2 regions of the Mesorhizobium sp. WSM1497 genome follow, and region 1 is predicted to be linked to the other one. Evidence: predicted binding sites of a transcription regulator. Region 1 holds the regulator's gene; the other holds the start of a gene.
What was found. Region 1 encodes LexA, which represses DNA repair genes until DNA is damaged. Its sites were predicted from a motif close to TGTTCNNNNTGTGTTCNG; they were not measured.
Positions count from the first base shown of each region.

Region 2: a site for LexA is predicted at 3,435-3,452, ahead of A9K65_RS27905 (PA0069 family radical SAM protein). Genes of this name have one in related genera too.

Region 1 is NZ_CP021070.1:4,520,039-4,527,761, forward strand. Features, by position in the region: gene A9K65_RS22100 (alpha/beta hydrolase) at 1-303, opposite strand, end outside; gene A9K65_RS22105 (AMP-binding protein) at 617-2,242, shown strand; gene kynA (tryptophan 2,3-dioxygenase) at 2,239-3,075, shown strand; gene kynU (kynureninase) at 3,153-4,400, shown strand; gene lexA (transcriptional repressor LexA) at 4,811-5,551, shown strand; gene A9K65_RS22125 (ComEC/Rec2 family competence protein) at 5,545-7,723, opposite strand, start outside.
Region 2 is NZ_CP021070.1:5,665,351-5,673,073, forward strand. Features, by position in the region: gene A9K65_RS27880 (membrane protein) at 68-253, shown strand; gene A9K65_RS27885 (4-(cytidine 5'-diphospho)-2-C-methyl-D-erythritol kinase) at 274-1,173, shown strand; gene moaB (molybdenum cofactor biosynthesis protein B) at 1,160-1,714, shown strand; gene A9K65_RS27895 (hypothetical protein) at 1,735-2,709, opposite strand; gene A9K65_RS27900 (glycosyltransferase) at 2,853-3,377, opposite strand; gene A9K65_RS27905 (PA0069 family radical SAM protein) at 3,527-4,681, shown strand; gene A9K65_RS27910 (ribonuclease HII) at 4,834-5,535, shown strand; gene A9K65_RS27915 (F0F1 ATP synthase subunit B) at 5,807-6,298, opposite strand; gene A9K65_RS27920 (F0F1 ATP synthase subunit B) at 6,309-6,908, opposite strand; gene A9K65_RS27925 (F0F1 ATP synthase subunit C) at 6,972-7,196, opposite strand; gene A9K65_RS27930 (F0F1 ATP synthase subunit A) at 7,282-7,723, opposite strand, start outside.

The sequences.
Region 1 (7,723 bases):
GAAGCCGCTGCCGACCGCGCCATTGGCGAGATGCGACCACAAGCTCTTGTCGGTCTCCAGCCAGTAACCGCCATGGATAATCACCACCAGTCCTTTGGGCGCGGCCTTGGGAAGGAAAAGATCGAGCCGATTTCGCGGCCCGTCGCCATAGGCGATGTCGAGCCGTGCCCGGCTCTCTGCCGAGAGCGCATCGCGGAATGCTGCCGCTGGCTCGGCCCAGGCGGCTGGCCAACGGTCGCTGCCGGCAATGTTCGCGCCGTTGGCATAGGCATCATCCCAATCGACGATGTGACGTTCGAACATCTGCGCCCTCCCCCAAAACGGCATCGCTGTTGCGCTAGCAATGGCCAGCGCCACGCCATGCGTCAATGCTCCAGGGCAAAAACATTTTAGGCTTGAAACAAATTTCGACTGGTGCGATCCTGCCCGTACGAACAGCCGACAATGGGAGGTCTGCTGTGCTGCCCTCACCTGCAGATGTTCACCCTTTCGGCGCGCATCTCCGAGCAGGCGTGATGGGCAGCACGAAGCCTCCTCAGAGCAGGACCTTAGGATCCACCACATCCAGCCAAGGCGCATTGCGCACTGGCCAGGCAGCAGACGGGAGAGCGGCGACATGCTTGGGCCTTCAGCGCATATCGACACGTTCACGCGCGATCACCTGCCGCCGCCGGAGCAATGGCCCGATATACTGCTCGACGGCTTCGACTATCCCGAACGCCTCAACGCCGGTGTCGAACTTACCGACCGGCTGGTCGAGAAGGGCCTCGGCGACCGCACAGCCCTGATCGGCAATGGCCGCCGCCGCACCTACAAGGAACTGTCGGACTGGACGAACAGGCTCGCCCACGCGCTGGTCGAGAATTATGGCGTCGAGCCCGGCAACCGGGTGCTGATCCGCTCGGCCAACAACCCCGCCATGGTCGCCTGCTGGCTGGCTGCCACCAAGGTCGGCGCCGTGGTCGTCAACACCATGCCTATGCTGCGCGCCGGCGAACTGGCCAAGATCGTCGACAAGGCGGAAATCACCGTCGCGCTCTGCGACACCAGGCTGATGGACGAGATGACCGCCTGCGCCAAGGACAGCACCTTCCTCAAACAGGTCATAGGCTTCGACGGCACCGCCAACCATGATGCCGAGCTCGATCGTGCCGCTCTCGACAAGCCGGTGACATTCACCGCCGTCAACACCGGCCGCGACGATGTCGCGCTGCTCGGCTTCACCTCGGGCACGACAGGCGTGCCGAAGGCGACGATGCATTTCCACCGCGACCTCCTGATCATCGCCGACGCCTATGCCCGCGAAATCCTGGAGGTGACGCCGGACGACATCTTCGTCGGCTCGCCGCCGCTGGCCTTCACCTTCGGCCTTGGCGGGCTCGCTATCTTTCCCCTGCGCTTCGGTGCGGCGGCGACGCTGCTGGAGCAGGCGACGCCACCCAACATGATCCACATCATCGAGACCTACAAAGCCACGATCTCCTTCACCGCGCCGACTGCCTACCGCGCCATGCTGAAGGCCATGGATGAAGGTGCCGACTTGTCGTCGCTGCGCGTTGCCGTTTCAGCCGGCGAAACCTTGCCCGCTCCGGTTTTCGAAGAGTGGACGCAAAAGACCGGCAAGCCGATCCTCGACGGCATCGGCGCCACCGAAATGCTGCATATCTTCATCTCCAACCGCTTTGGCGACATGAAGCCCGCGTCGACCGGCAAGCCGGTCGGCGGCTACGAGGCGCGCATCGTCGACGACGAGATGCGCGAAGTACCGCGCGGCGCGACCGGCAGGCTGGCGGTGCGCGGCCCGACCGGCTGCCGCTACATGGCCGATATCAGGCAGAAGGACTACGTGCGCGACGGCTGGAACATCACCGGCGACACCTTCACGCAGGACGAGGACGGCTTCTTCCATTTCGCCGCGCGCTCCGACGATATGATCGTCAGCGCCGGCTACAACATTGCCGGCCCCGAGGTCGAGGCCGCACTTCTGTCACATCCCGACGTCGCCGAATGCGCGGTGATCGGCGCCGAGGACGCCGAGCGCGGCCAGATCGTCGAGGCGCATGTCGTGCTGGTGCAGGGCGTGGCGCCTGACGCATTGACCACCAAGCGCCTGCAGGACCATGTCAAGGCGACGATCGCGCCCTACAAATACCCGCGATCGGTGAAATTCATTGCTGCTTTGCCCAAGACCCAGACCGGCAAGATCCAGCGCTTCCGGCTGCGCACGGAGAAAGTCAATTGAGCGAGCCCTACGATCCGGCGTCCGAAGGCGCACAGATGTCGTTCAACGAGCGCATGTCGTACAGCGACTATCTGCACCTGGAGAAAGTGCTGGAGGCGCAGACGCCGCTGTCGTCGGCGCATGACGAGATGCTGTTCATCATCCAGCACCAGACCTCGGAACTGTGGATGAAGCTCGCTTTGCACGAGATTGGCGCCGCGATCCGCTCGATCCGCGCCGACCGGCTCGAGCCGAGCTTCAAGATGCTGTCGCGAGTCGCGCGCATCTTCGAGCAGCTGAACAATGCCTGGGATGTGCTGCGGACGATGACGCCCAGCGAATATACCGAGTTTCGCGACGCGCTCGGCCAGTCCTCGGGTTTTCAGTCCTGGCAGTATCGCGCCATCGAGTTCATGGCCGGCAACCGCAACCTGGCCATGCTCGGCCCTCACAAGCATCGGCCTGACCTCAGCGGAAAGCTGGAAGCCATCCTGGCCGAGCCATCGCTCTACGACGAAGCGCTGCTGCTTTTGGCGCGCAACGGATTCGACATCGGTGCCGATGCCAGGCGCACGGACTGGCGTGAGACGCGAACCGAGAATGAAGAGGTCCTGGTCGCCTGGCAGACTATCTACCGCGATCCGCAGCGCTACTGGATGTTCTACGAACTGGCCGAGAAGCTGGTCGACTTCGAGGATTATTTCCGCCGCTGGCGCTTCAACCACGTGACCACGGTGGAGCGCATCATCGGTCTGAAGCGCGGCACCGGCGGCACGTCGGGTGCTTCGTATCTGAAGAAAATGCTCGAGGTCGTGCTGTTTCCGGAGCTGTGGACGGTCCGCACTCGGCTCTGACATCATCGAAATGAGAACAGGCTCACCGAAGGGACGCTCTGTGGCGGAAACCCTTCGCGAACAACCGGGGACTGACCATGAGTGGAATTCCTGATCTCGCCGCAGTCGAAGCGATGGATGCCACGGATCCGCTGCGGGCCATGCGCGACCGTTTCATTCTGCCGGAGGGGGTGATCTATCTCGACGGCAATTCACTGGGGGCAGCATCTCATGCCGTTTTCGGCGAGCTGCAGCAGGCGGCGACGCAGGAATGGGCCCGAGATCTTATCCGAGCCTGGAACACGGCCGGATGGTTCGAGATGCCGATCGAACTCGGCGACCAACTCGGACGCCTGATAGGAGCCGCGGCCGGCCAGACCGTTGTCTGCGACACGACATCGACCAACATCTACAAGGTGCTGCACGCAGCGATGGAGATGCGGCCCGGCCGGTCAGCCATCGTCGCCGAAGGTGACAGTTTTCCCACCGACCTGTACATCGCCGAAGGCGTGGCCTCGACCCGGGATGGCGTCCTGCTGCGCCTCGCGGGCGTCGACGCGCCGACCATCGAAGAGCTGATCGACGAAAACGTGGCGGTGGTGCTGGTCAACCACGTCAATTACAAATCGGGTGAACTGCGCGACATGGCGGCGCTGACGCGCAGGGCTCATACGGCCGGAGCGTTGATCGTCTGGGATCTCTGCCACACCGCCGGCGCCCTGCCCGTCGAGCTCGATCAGGCAAATGCCGATTTCGCTGTCGGCTGCACGTACAAGTACCTCAACGGCGGTCCGGGCGCGCCGGCCTTCATCTATGCCGCGCAGCGCCACCACGGCGATATCAGCCAGCCGCTCAGCGGCTGGTGGGGCCATGCGCGGCCCTTTGCCTTCGAACGGGGTTATGTTGCCGGCACCGGCATCCACCGTTTTCTGTGCGGTACGCAACCGGTCCTGTCGATGCGGGCGCTCAAAGGCGCGCTTGCCATCTGGAGCGACGTCGACATGGCGGCATTGCGAAAGAAGAGCGTCGCGCAGACAGAACTGTTCATCCAGCTCGTCGAAGCCAAGTGCGGCGCCTACGGTCTCACGCTGGAGACTACCCGCGACGCGACCAGGCGCGGCAGCCAGGTGTCGTTCCTTCACGACCATGGCTATCAAATCATGCGGGCGCTGATCGAGCGCGGGGTGATCGGTGACTTCCGCGCACCGTCGACCATCCGTTTCGGCTTCACGCCGCTCTATGTCAGCTACAAGGATGTGTGGCTGGCGGTTGAGGTTCTGGAAGACATTCTGCGCACGGGTGCATGGAAGGACCAGCGTTTCGCCGTCAAGGAAGCCGTTACCTGACGCACCGATCCCGGCGATCCGCCGTCGCTGCCCTCACTGCCTGGCAAATGACGGAGAGCTGAATTTCCAGCCAAAATGCCCAACTGACGTTGGCGTTTTGGCTCCGTTTCGTTCACGGCCAACGAACGTCCCGAAGGTTGCAATCGCCCCTTGTCGAGGTCGATCGACAGATAATGCCAAGCTTTGGTAGGGGATAAGCCACAGGTCATTAACCATAACAATTTCAATGTGAGCAGGCGCATTGCCGAAGGTGGCGCCCGTCGATCGTAACCCGCTGGCAAGCGCCAAATAATTTCAGCAGCCTTAACAAATTCATTAAACTTTAAACGGTTGCAGAACACAACTGGAACAGATAGTGTTTGTTCTGGGTTTGTTTTTCGATTCTGGTTTCAGGGAACCTGGGGGCCGCCATGCTGACACGCAAGCAACATGAACTGCTGATGTTCATCCATGAACGCCTGAAGGAGAGCGGCATTCCGCCATCCTTCGACGAGATGAAGGAGGCGCTCGACCTTGCCTCCAAATCCGGGATTCATCGGCTGATCACGGCCCTTGAGGAGCGCGGCTTTATCCGCCGGCTGCCCAATCGGGCCCGCGCGCTGGAAGTGCTGCGGCTGCCGGACTCCATCGCGCCAGGCCTCAATGCGGCAAAGAAGTTTTCGCCAAGCGTCATCCAGGGCAGTCTTGGTCAGGGTGGTGCTCTTGGCCGGCAGATCAAGCCGGCGCCTTCGCGGATGCCTTCGCCCGGCAATGACGACGATGCGGTCTCTGCCGTTTCGATCCCGGTCATGGGTCGCATCGCCGCCGGCGTGCCGATCGATGCCATCCAACATCAGACGCATTCGATTTCGGTGCCGCCGGACATGATCATGGGCGGCGCGCACTATGCACTGGAGGTCAAGGGCGATTCGATGATCGAGGCCGGCATCTTCGACGGCGACACCGTTATCATCCGTAACGCCGACACGGCCAGCCCCGGCGAGATCATCGTGGCGCTGGTCGATGAAGAGGAAGCGACGCTGAAGCGGTTCCGCCGCAAGGGCGCCTCGATTGCCCTCGAAGCCGCCAATCCAGCCTATGAGACACGGATTTTCGGGCCGGACAGGGTCAAGGTGCAAGGCAAGCTCGTCGGCCTGATCCGTCGCTACTGAGACGGCTGTGGGTTGACCACTGGCTTCTCGGGTTTCTTGAAGGGTGCCAGCCCCCTCGCCTCGCGAGAGTATTTGCGTTGCGTGTGCCAGGGCCGATATGGGCTGTCCACCGCGAAGCTGATCGTCGCCGGCGTGGTCGCCGATTGGCGATCGAAGAAGACCGCGGCACTGCCTTTGCGAGCCAGTTGCCGCTTGGTGATGACGAGAACCAGTTGGTTATGACAGGCGTCATAGGCGGTGGCGTCGTTGACGACGATCAGCTCGGCGAAGCCGCAGGCTTTCCAGGTGTCCTTGCGGTCCTCGACATAGGCAATGATCGCACCGGACATGTGCCTGGCCACGCAAACGCCTGAGGAGCAATAGAACGGCGATCCCGGCGGTAGCTCAACGGCATCCGCGACGTCGAATTGCCCATCCCTGTTGTCGAACACTTCCGGAACGACGATGGTTTCCGATGTCAGCGCGCGTTTCCAGTTGTCGACGGTGAATTCGTTCGGCCGTTGCCGGCTAACGGCAAGCTCACCGCCACCGATCGGCAACGCCACCAGCCGGGCGTCTTCCGAGATCAGCACATCGGGCGTGCGCGTATCCGAGACGGTCAGCAAGCCTGCCAACGCGAATGGCAGAGCCGCGAGCCGCAGCCATGTCGTCGCCATCGTCGCGATGACCAGGGCAATGGCCACCAGCAGGACCGACTGTTGCGAAATCAGCCCGACCCCATCGACAGGCGAACGCTCGGAGATCCAGCCCGATATGGCGATCATCATCGTCAGGCCCTTGCCCATCAGGTAGAGAGCTGGCCAATCCAATCCGAAAGGCATCAGCAGCGCGCTGGCGACGGCCAGGAACATGACGACGGTGACGATCGGCATAACCGCGAGATTGGCGAACAGGCTGAGCGGCGACACACGCTGAAAATGCCAGATGGCAAACAGCGTCGTGGCGCTGCCGGCGATGATCGAGGTCATGGCCAGACCAATTGCCGCCAGCAGGAATTTTCGTGTCAGGAACCCGGGCAAGGATCGCTTCGGCGGCGGCGGTCTTGCTTTTCCCGCGCGGTGATCCGCCCAGCCGGCATAAGCGCCGACCAGAGCCGCGGTCGCGGCGAACGACATCTGAAAACTCGGGCCGACCACCTCATGCGGCGACACCACGATGACGGCGATCGCCGAGATCGCCAGATTGCGCATGGTGAGTGCTGCTCGATCGAACAGAACTGCAATCAGCATCACTGCCAGCATGAGGAAGCTGCGCTCGGCGGCGACGACGATACCTGAGATGACGAGGTAGGCTGCGATCGAGAACAGTGCGGCGGCAGCGGCATACTTCTTGACCGGGCGACGCGCGGAAAGATCGGGAAACAAGGCGAAGGCGCCGCGCAGCAACCCCATGATGGTGCCGGCGACCAGAGCCATATGCAGCCCCGAAATGGAGATGATGTGGTAGATGCCGGTACGTCGCATCGCCTCATTGATGTCGTCGGGAATGCCGGCGCGCACGCCGACGATCAGCGCCGCGGCGATCTCGCCTTCGGCGCCGCCGACGCTCGCCCTGATATGGTCGGCGATGCCTTCACGGGCATTTTCCACGCTGGAGGAAATTCGGGCCGACAGCGGCATGTCGCCATCATCGCTGACGACAAGCTTTGGATTGCCGAGAAAGAATCCGCTGCCACCAATGCCGGCAAAATAGCTGTCGAAGGAGAAATCATAGCTGTCCGGTCGCACCGGCCCGGTCGGCGGCAAAAGCTTGGCATATCCAGTGATGAGAGAGCCTGCGGTCACGTCAGCCGGGATCTTGCGTGCCGAAAGCCGCACCCGTTCCGGCGCATAGCGCAGTTTCGGTCTTGCGGTCGATGTTACGTCGATGGTCAGCCGGATACGGCCAGTTTCCATCCGGTCGAGCGAGACGACGCGGCCGGTCACCTGCGTCGAGATTTCCGAGCCCAACATTTGTGTGCCCGCACGCCACGTCTCGACCTTGGCAGCAAGCAGTCCTAGGGCGCACAAAAGTGCCGCCATGAAACACAGATGGGTCTTTGGCCATGAGCGCGAGACCAGCGCACAGATCCCCGTCAGGATGACAACCGCGACAGGTCTCGCAAAGTCGGGTTCAGCCGTCAGCGAAAAATAGCCGATCGCTCCGATCGCAAGGCAGACCGGCACCAGCAGG
Region 2 (7,723 bases), 1.1 Mb from region 1:
TCTAGCATGAGAGCTTAACCGACCCGACCGGCCGCCTTCGCCGGCCCAGCGTGGGAGGAGTTTTGGCATGCCGCAGATCATTTTCTTCGCCGTCGTTGGCGTCGCCGCCTATTTCGGCTACCGCACCTTCATTAGGGAAGCCGAGCGCGTGACCGCCAAGGTGCGGCGTACCGAAAAGCAGACGGCCAACGGCGCGATGGGCACTTTGGTCAAGGATCCGAAGACCGGCGAGTACCGGCTGGCCAAGGACTGAGCACCATTTCGCAGACCATTGTGGACACCGACATCGGGTCGCGTAGCTGGCACGCGCACGCCAAGATCAATCTTGCGCTGCATGTCACCGGCAGGCGACCTGACGGCTATCATCTGATCGAGAGCCTGGCGGTGTTCACGCGGTTTGGCGACAGGGTCGAAATCGCGCCTGCCGACAGCGATGAATTTACCGTGTCCGGCCGCTACGCCCCGGCGGTTCCTCTCGACGCCAGCAATCTGGTGCCTAGGGCGCGCGATGCCCTGCGACAGGCGGTCGGGCACGAGAGAACACCGCCGGTCGCTATCCGGCTGGAAAAGAACCTGCCGGTCGCCTCCGGCGTCGGCGGCGGTTCGAGCGACGCGGCGACCGTGCTGCGCGGGCTGGTGGAGACATGGGGCCTGGATATAGACGGCGCAGAGCTGGCGCGGATCGGCATTTCGCTCGGCGCCGATGTGCCGATGTGCCTGGCGGCCAGACCTCTGGTCGCGCGCGGCATCGGGGATGACCTGTCGATGGTGCCGGATTTTTCGGCGCTTGGGCTGGTGCTGGTCAATCCAGGCATGCCGGTCTCGACGGCCGAGGTCTTCGCAGCGCTTTCGCGTCGTGACAACGAAGCCTTGCCGCCGCTGCCGCGCAGCATCGATTTCCACAGCCTGCGCAACTGGCTGGAGATCACCCGCAACGATCTCGAGCCCGCCGCGCTGGCGATGCAGCCCGCGATCGGCAGGGCGCTTTCCTGGCTGAACAAGGCCGGATCGGGTTTTTCACGGATGTCCGGGTCCGGCGCCACCTGCTTCGGCCTGTTCGAGACCGGCAATGTCGCCAAGCGCGCCGCCGCCGAAATCCGCGGCCGCCAGCCCGACTGGTTCGTCGCGGCGACGCGCAGCGTCGCATCGGAGGGATCGGATGGCCAGAATTGACGAGAGCCGCTCCTTCATTCCAGTGCGCATCGCGGTGCTGACCGTTTCAGATACGCGCAGCCTCGCCGACGACAAATCCGGCCAGACCCTGGCCGACCGCATCACCGAGGCCGGCCATATGCTGGCGGCCCGCGATATCGTCACCGACGATCGGGAAAAAATCCGCGACACGGTTCTGGCGTGGTCGCGGGACAAGAATATCGATGTCGTCATCACCACCGGCGGCACCGGTTTCACCGGCCGTGACGTGACGCCGGACGCGCTGGAGCCGATCTTCGAAAAGCGCATGGATGGCTTTTCGGAAGTGTTCCACCGGATCTCCTACGACAAGATCGGCACCTCGACGATCCAGAGCCGGGCGACCGGCGGCGTCGTCAACGCCACCTTCGTCTTCGTGCTGCCGGGTTCGCCGGGAGCCTGCAAGGACGCGTGGGACGGCATCCTGAAGGCACAGCTCGACTACCGGCATATGCCGTGCAACTTCGTCGAGATCATGCCGCGCCTGGACGAGCATTTGCGGCGCGGCAAATCAGCTCCGTAAAGCCGAGGCAAGCGTCGCTCTCAGCGGATGACCGGCTCGCCATGAAACCGCCGGCGCGACGGCGGCGAGACGCCGAAGCCGACTTCCATCATCAGTCGCGGCGTGCGTGCCGGCACGGTGCCCATATGGAAGCCAAAAGGGTCCTCGACGAAACCGAGACCGGCCTCGCCGGTCAGCGTCACCGGGCTCTGCTCGCCATAGACATCCAGGACCTGTTGCGCGGGGTGGCCAACCAGAAGCGTGAGCTGGTGCTTGAGGCTGCGGCGCTTGTGGCTGCCCCTGACATAGACATGCGGACCGGTGTCGGCGTCGACCGGCTTGAGGTAGAAGAAGAATTTCAGCATGCGCCAATCATCGAGGTCGAAATGATACTTGCCGAGCGAGGCGAGGTTCTTGTCGGCGTCCGAAGCGGCACCGGTTGGAAAACTCCACCAGACGCGCGTCGTGATCAGTTTTGCCTGGCCGCCGAGATAGTGCGCGGCAATATCCAGAAGCAGCGGATCGCGCTGGATGGCAAGCGCCGCCGGGCAGTCGAGGATGCGCTCGAAAAAATGCCCGCTGAGCAGCGAGCGGCCAAGGCGTTTCTCGGCCTCGGCATGTTCCCCCGGCATGAATTCGAGACGGCGGTCGAAATTGCCGAAGCAAGGCGTGCGCCCGGCGAAGTCGGCGATCTCTTCATGGATATCAGGCGGCAGGACCAAGCCTGAGAACAGCCCGTCGAAGCGCAACGCATCGACGACCGCTCCCCGTTCGACACCGGCAAACATCGTATCCCCGGCATTGGCGACCGGGCGGGCGCGTTTTGCGCCCAGCCAATGCATGCGGCGTCCAGGCATTGTGCGCGCCAGCACGAACATCGGCAGCCAGGCGGGGTTTTCGCGCAGGTCCTTGAGATAGGTCGGAATGCGCACCGCGATGCGTCGCAACAGACTGCCGTCGCGCGCAATAGCCTCGAGACTGGCCGCGCCGGATGTGTCGGGGGTTGAAAGCTTCATTGGGTCCTCGGCTATGAGAGCACCACCGATGCCGCATCGGTGCTCGCCACTCGGCATGTCCCAAACCCAATTCCCGCTTGAACGGAAGCTAACCCCGCGTCAGATTTTGTGCAATGCACAATGGCCTGAGCAGCTGCAAAAAATCATGTCGAGGAGCGGCGTTCCTGCTTGGCGGGCGCCATCCAGATCTCGGCGTCGAGCCGCTTCGTTGCGAGGCCGCGGGCGATGGCCTCAGCACTGCCGGCACTCTTGGCCGCGGCCGCCGCCTGACGCTTGCTGATCAGCAATCCGTCGGCCAGGGCGCGGTTTCCCGAAAAGACCCGTGCCAGGAATGGCGTGCGGCTGGCCCGCGTGCGCGAAAACCGTGCGGCCATGGTCTGCCTGGCCGTATGCGCGACAACCTCATCGATCCAGCCCTCCACCAACCGCGCGCCCGGTTCCAGGAGCAGCAACCAGTCCCCCTTGGCCTGGCGGATGCCGGCAGCGACACCGCCGGTCACGTACTGACAGCCGGCATGCTCGGCCACACGATGCGTCTGGTCGGTGGAGCCTGTGTCGCAGACGATGACTTCACGCACCACGCCTTCGACCGCGCCGCCAATCAGCGAGGCGAGCGTGCGGGCGAGGCCCTCCTCGTCATTGCGGGTTTCGATGAGAACACTAAGCATCCTTAGCCGAATAGCGGAAAGCGCCGCACAGCGCCAGTTTTGCATCGCACCATAGAAAGTTCTTGCTTTGTTCTCATCGATGAAATAGGAATAATTTCATGAACAGAGCGATTCGACACAACACGGACAGTCCCTGGGAGCGGGCGAAAATGGAACAGATCGTGCGCGCCGACATTGCAGCTTTCGGAGCAGGAAGAGCCGAGATGGCCAATGCGATGGTCGAGCAGAGCGGCATGCGTGTCCGCCCGGACCGCAACCGCGGCAGGTCGGCCGGCATCAACCCGTCCGGCCGATTCGAGCCAGTCAGCCGGCACGTGTTCGACGATGGCTGGAATTCGCTGGAAGAACTGCCCCCCTTCAAGACCGAAGTGCAGATCGAGAAGCCGCGCACCATCATCACCCGCAACGAATCGCCCGACATTTCCTTCGACCGTTCCATCAACCCTTATCGCGGCTGCGAGCATGGCTGCGTCTATTGCTTTGCCCGCCCGACGCACGCGTTCATGGGCCTGTCGCCGGGTCTGGATTTCGAATCGAAGCTGTTCGCCAAACCTGATGCGGCGCGCTTGCTCGACAAGGAGCTTTCGAAGGACAGCTATCAGCCGCGCACCATCGCCATCGGCACCAACACCGACCCCTACCAGCCGATCGAGAAGCAGTACCGGATCATGCGCGAAATCCTCGAAGTGCTGGAAGCGCGCGGCCATCCGGTCGGCATCGTGACAAAGTCCGCCCTGGTGACGCGCGATATCGATATCCTGTCGCGCATGGCCGAACGCGGGCTCGCCAAGGTGGCGCTGTCGGTGACGACGCTCGACCGCATGCTGGCGCGCACCATGGAGCCGCGCGCGTCGACACCGACCAAGCGGCTGGAAGCGATCCGGCAGCTTTCGGATGCCGGCATTCCGGCGTCGGTCATGGTGGCGCCGATCATTCCGGGCCTGACCGATCCGGAGATGGAACGCATCCTCGATTCGGCACGTGCGGCCGGCGCGCGCGAGGCGGGTTATGTGATCCTGCGGCTGCCGCTGGAGGTCAGCCCGATCTTCAAGGACTGGCTGCTGCGCCATTATCCCGACCGTTACCGCCATGTGATGTCGCTTGTCCGCTCCATGCGTGACGGCAAGGACTACGATTCGGAATGGGGCAAGCGCATGAAGGGCGCCGGTCCCTATGCCTGGCAGATCGGCCGGCGCTTCGAGATCACAGCCAAGCGGCTTGGTCTCAATGCCGAACGGCGCACGCTGCGGACCGATCAGTTCGTTGCCGCCGGGAAAGACCAGGTGCAACTGACGCTGCTTTGAAGAGACAATTCGTCGCGATGGTTTGATCCGTCGCGCACCAAGAATCCCGTCCGGCCTGCCCCGGCCTGCAGACGGTGCCCTCCCGGTCCGGCGCCCCACCCGACCCGGAGGGACTTGCGGAGAATCGGAGCCGATGCGAACCTCGCCGCAACATGGCTCGCGCGCGTTCTGATTCTCCGCCTCTCTTTGAGATCATCGAGAAGCCCGACTTCTCCTTCGAGACGAAGGCGATGGCGGAGGGCCTGTGGCCGGTCGCCGGGATGGACGAGGCAGGCCGCGGCCCCCTGGCCGGGCCGGTGGTCGCCGCAGCGGTGGTGCTCGATCCCGCCAACATTCCCGACGGCCTCAACGATTCCAAACGCCTCAGCCATTTACAGCGTGAGGCCCTGTTCCTGCGCATTCTCGGCTCCGCACAGGCGGTCTCGATGGCCTCCATCAGCGCCGAGGGCATCGACGGCAGCAACATCCTCAAGGCAAGCCTGGAAGCCATGCGGCGCGCGCTGGTAGGGCTGTCGATCCGGCCGAAGCTTGCGCTTGCCGATGGACGCGACGTGCCGCCGGGACTGCCTTGTGAAGGGCGCGCGCTGATCAAGGGCGACCAGCGTTCGCAGTCGATCGCCGCCGCCTCGATCGTTGCCAAGGTCATGCGCGACCGCATGATGTGCGGCTGCGGCAACCATCACGACCGCTACGGGTTCGAAGTCCATATGGGCTACGCCACGGTTCGCCATCGCACCGCGATCGAAGCGCATGGCCCGGTGGCGCGGCTGCACCGCGTGTCGTTTGCGCCATTCCGGCTGGGTGGGGCCGAGGTGGACGTGGTGGAAGAAGAGAGCTTCGCCGGGCTGGATTGAGCGACGACGACAAGCCACTCTCCCCCTTGTGGGGGAGATGTCCGGTAGGACAGAGGGGGGCGCTGTCCCGCCGGCTTCTCAATCGATTGCAGTTATGCCCTCAGGCTTGTCCCGATAGACCTTAGGACAACAAAGGTTAGCGTTCCTTCACGCCCCCCTCTGCCCTGCCGGGCATCTCCCCCACGAGGGGGGAGATTGGCAGCTTCAGCGCCGCAACAAAAAAGCCGCCGGGTTGCCCGGGCGGCTTTCGATGACTGGCTAGACGAACCGCCTAATTCAGCTTCGACTTCACGTCCGCGAGCGAAGCCTTGAACAGATCTGCACCGGCCTTGGCGTCGATCTTGCCGGCAAGCAGCGCGCGTGCTGCCTCGACGGCGATGTCGACGGCGCTGGCGCGCACTTCGCTGATGGCATCACGCTCGGCCTGACCGATCTTCTGTTCGGCAAGCGCGGTGCGCCTGACGACATAGTCCTCGGTCTTCTTATGCGCGTCGGCGGCAAGCATGTCGGCTTCGCGCTTGGCGGCAGCGACGATGTCGGCGGCCTCCTGCTCGGCTTCCTTGCGCTTGCGCTGGTACTGGCCGAGCAGCTGCTGGGCCTCCTCGCGCAGCCGGCGCGCTTCGTCCAGTTCATTGCTGATCCTGGCGGCACGGGCGTCGAGCGCCTTGGCGATCATGCCAGGCACCTTGATGTAGACGGCAACGCCGAGGAAGATGATCAGGGCTATCGTGGCCCAGAGCGTCGCGAGAGATGTGTAATCCATGATGCGCTCCTCACCGGGCCACGGATTTGACCGCAGCCGCGATCTCGGCCTTGCTGGCCTTGCCGCCAACCAGAGCCTCGACGATCGCCGAAGCGGTGTCCTCGGCGATGCTGCCGACTTCCTTCATGGCATTGGCCTTGATGGAAGAAATGCGGGCTTCGGCTTCGCCAAGCTTCGCGTCGAGCGCAGCCTCGACCTTCTTGCGAGCGGTGTCGGCCTCGGCCTTGGCAGCGTCGTTGGCCTGCTGGCCGATCGCGTTGGCCTTGGTCTTGGCTTCCGCCAGTTCCTGCTCGTAGGCAGCAACGGCGGCGTCGGCCTCGCCCTTCAACCTGGCCGCCTGGTCGAGGTCCTGCGTGATGCGATCGTTGCGGACATCGATGATGCCGCCGACGCGCGGCATCACCACCCGCTTCAGGAAGAGATAGAACAGCCCGAAGGTGATCGCCAGCCACAGAAGCTGCGACGGGAACGTCGCCGGATCGAATGGCGGAAACGTGCCATGCGCTTCAGCAGGCACGCTGGTGCCGGAATGCGTGTCGCCTTCCGTCGCAGCGTGGCTGGTATCGGCTGATGGCGCGGACTCTTGCGCAAAGGCAGATGTCACGAACATGGACTATCCCCGAAATTCAGGCCCGCCGCTTGCGCGGCCGGCCTGTCCAATCTTCCCGAGTGCTCAGCCGAACAGGGCCAGAAGCGCGATGAGAAGCGAGAAGATGCCCAGAGCTTCGGTCACGGCAAAGCCGAAGATCAGACGGCCGAACTGGCCATCGGCGGCCGACGGGTTGCGCAGTGCGCCCGCCAGGTAGCTGCCGAAGATGTTGCCGAGGCCAATGCCCGCGCCACCCATGCCCAGGCAAGCGATGCCGGCGCCGATGTACTTTGCTGCTTCTGCGTCCATTTGTTCAACTCCTTTGGATCTAAAATTCCGTTGCGATTCCATCCGGCGCCAATGTTGGAAATCTTTGGGCCGGAAACTTTTGGATCTAGTGCCCTGGATGCAGGGCGTCGTTGAGATACATGCAGGTCAACACGGCAAAGACGTAAGCCTGCAGGAAGGCGACCAGCAGTTCCAGTGCCGTCAGCGCCACCGCCATCGCCAGAGGCAGGATCGAGCCGGCGACGCCAACCGCGCCGAGCGCGCTCAGGCTGACGACGAAGCCGGAGAACACCTTCAGCGTGATGTGGCCGGCGAGCATGTTGGCGAACAGACGAACCGAGAGGCTGACCGGGCGCGACACGAAGGAGATTACTTCGATCAGCACCACGAGAGGCAGCAGGAAGACCGGCACGCCGTGCGGCACGAACAGTTTCAGGAAGCCAAGACCATGCTTCATGAAGCCGTAGACGACCACGGTTGCGATCACCAGCACGGCAAGGCCGAAGGTGACGATGATGTGGCTGGTGACGGTGAAGAAATAGGGGAAC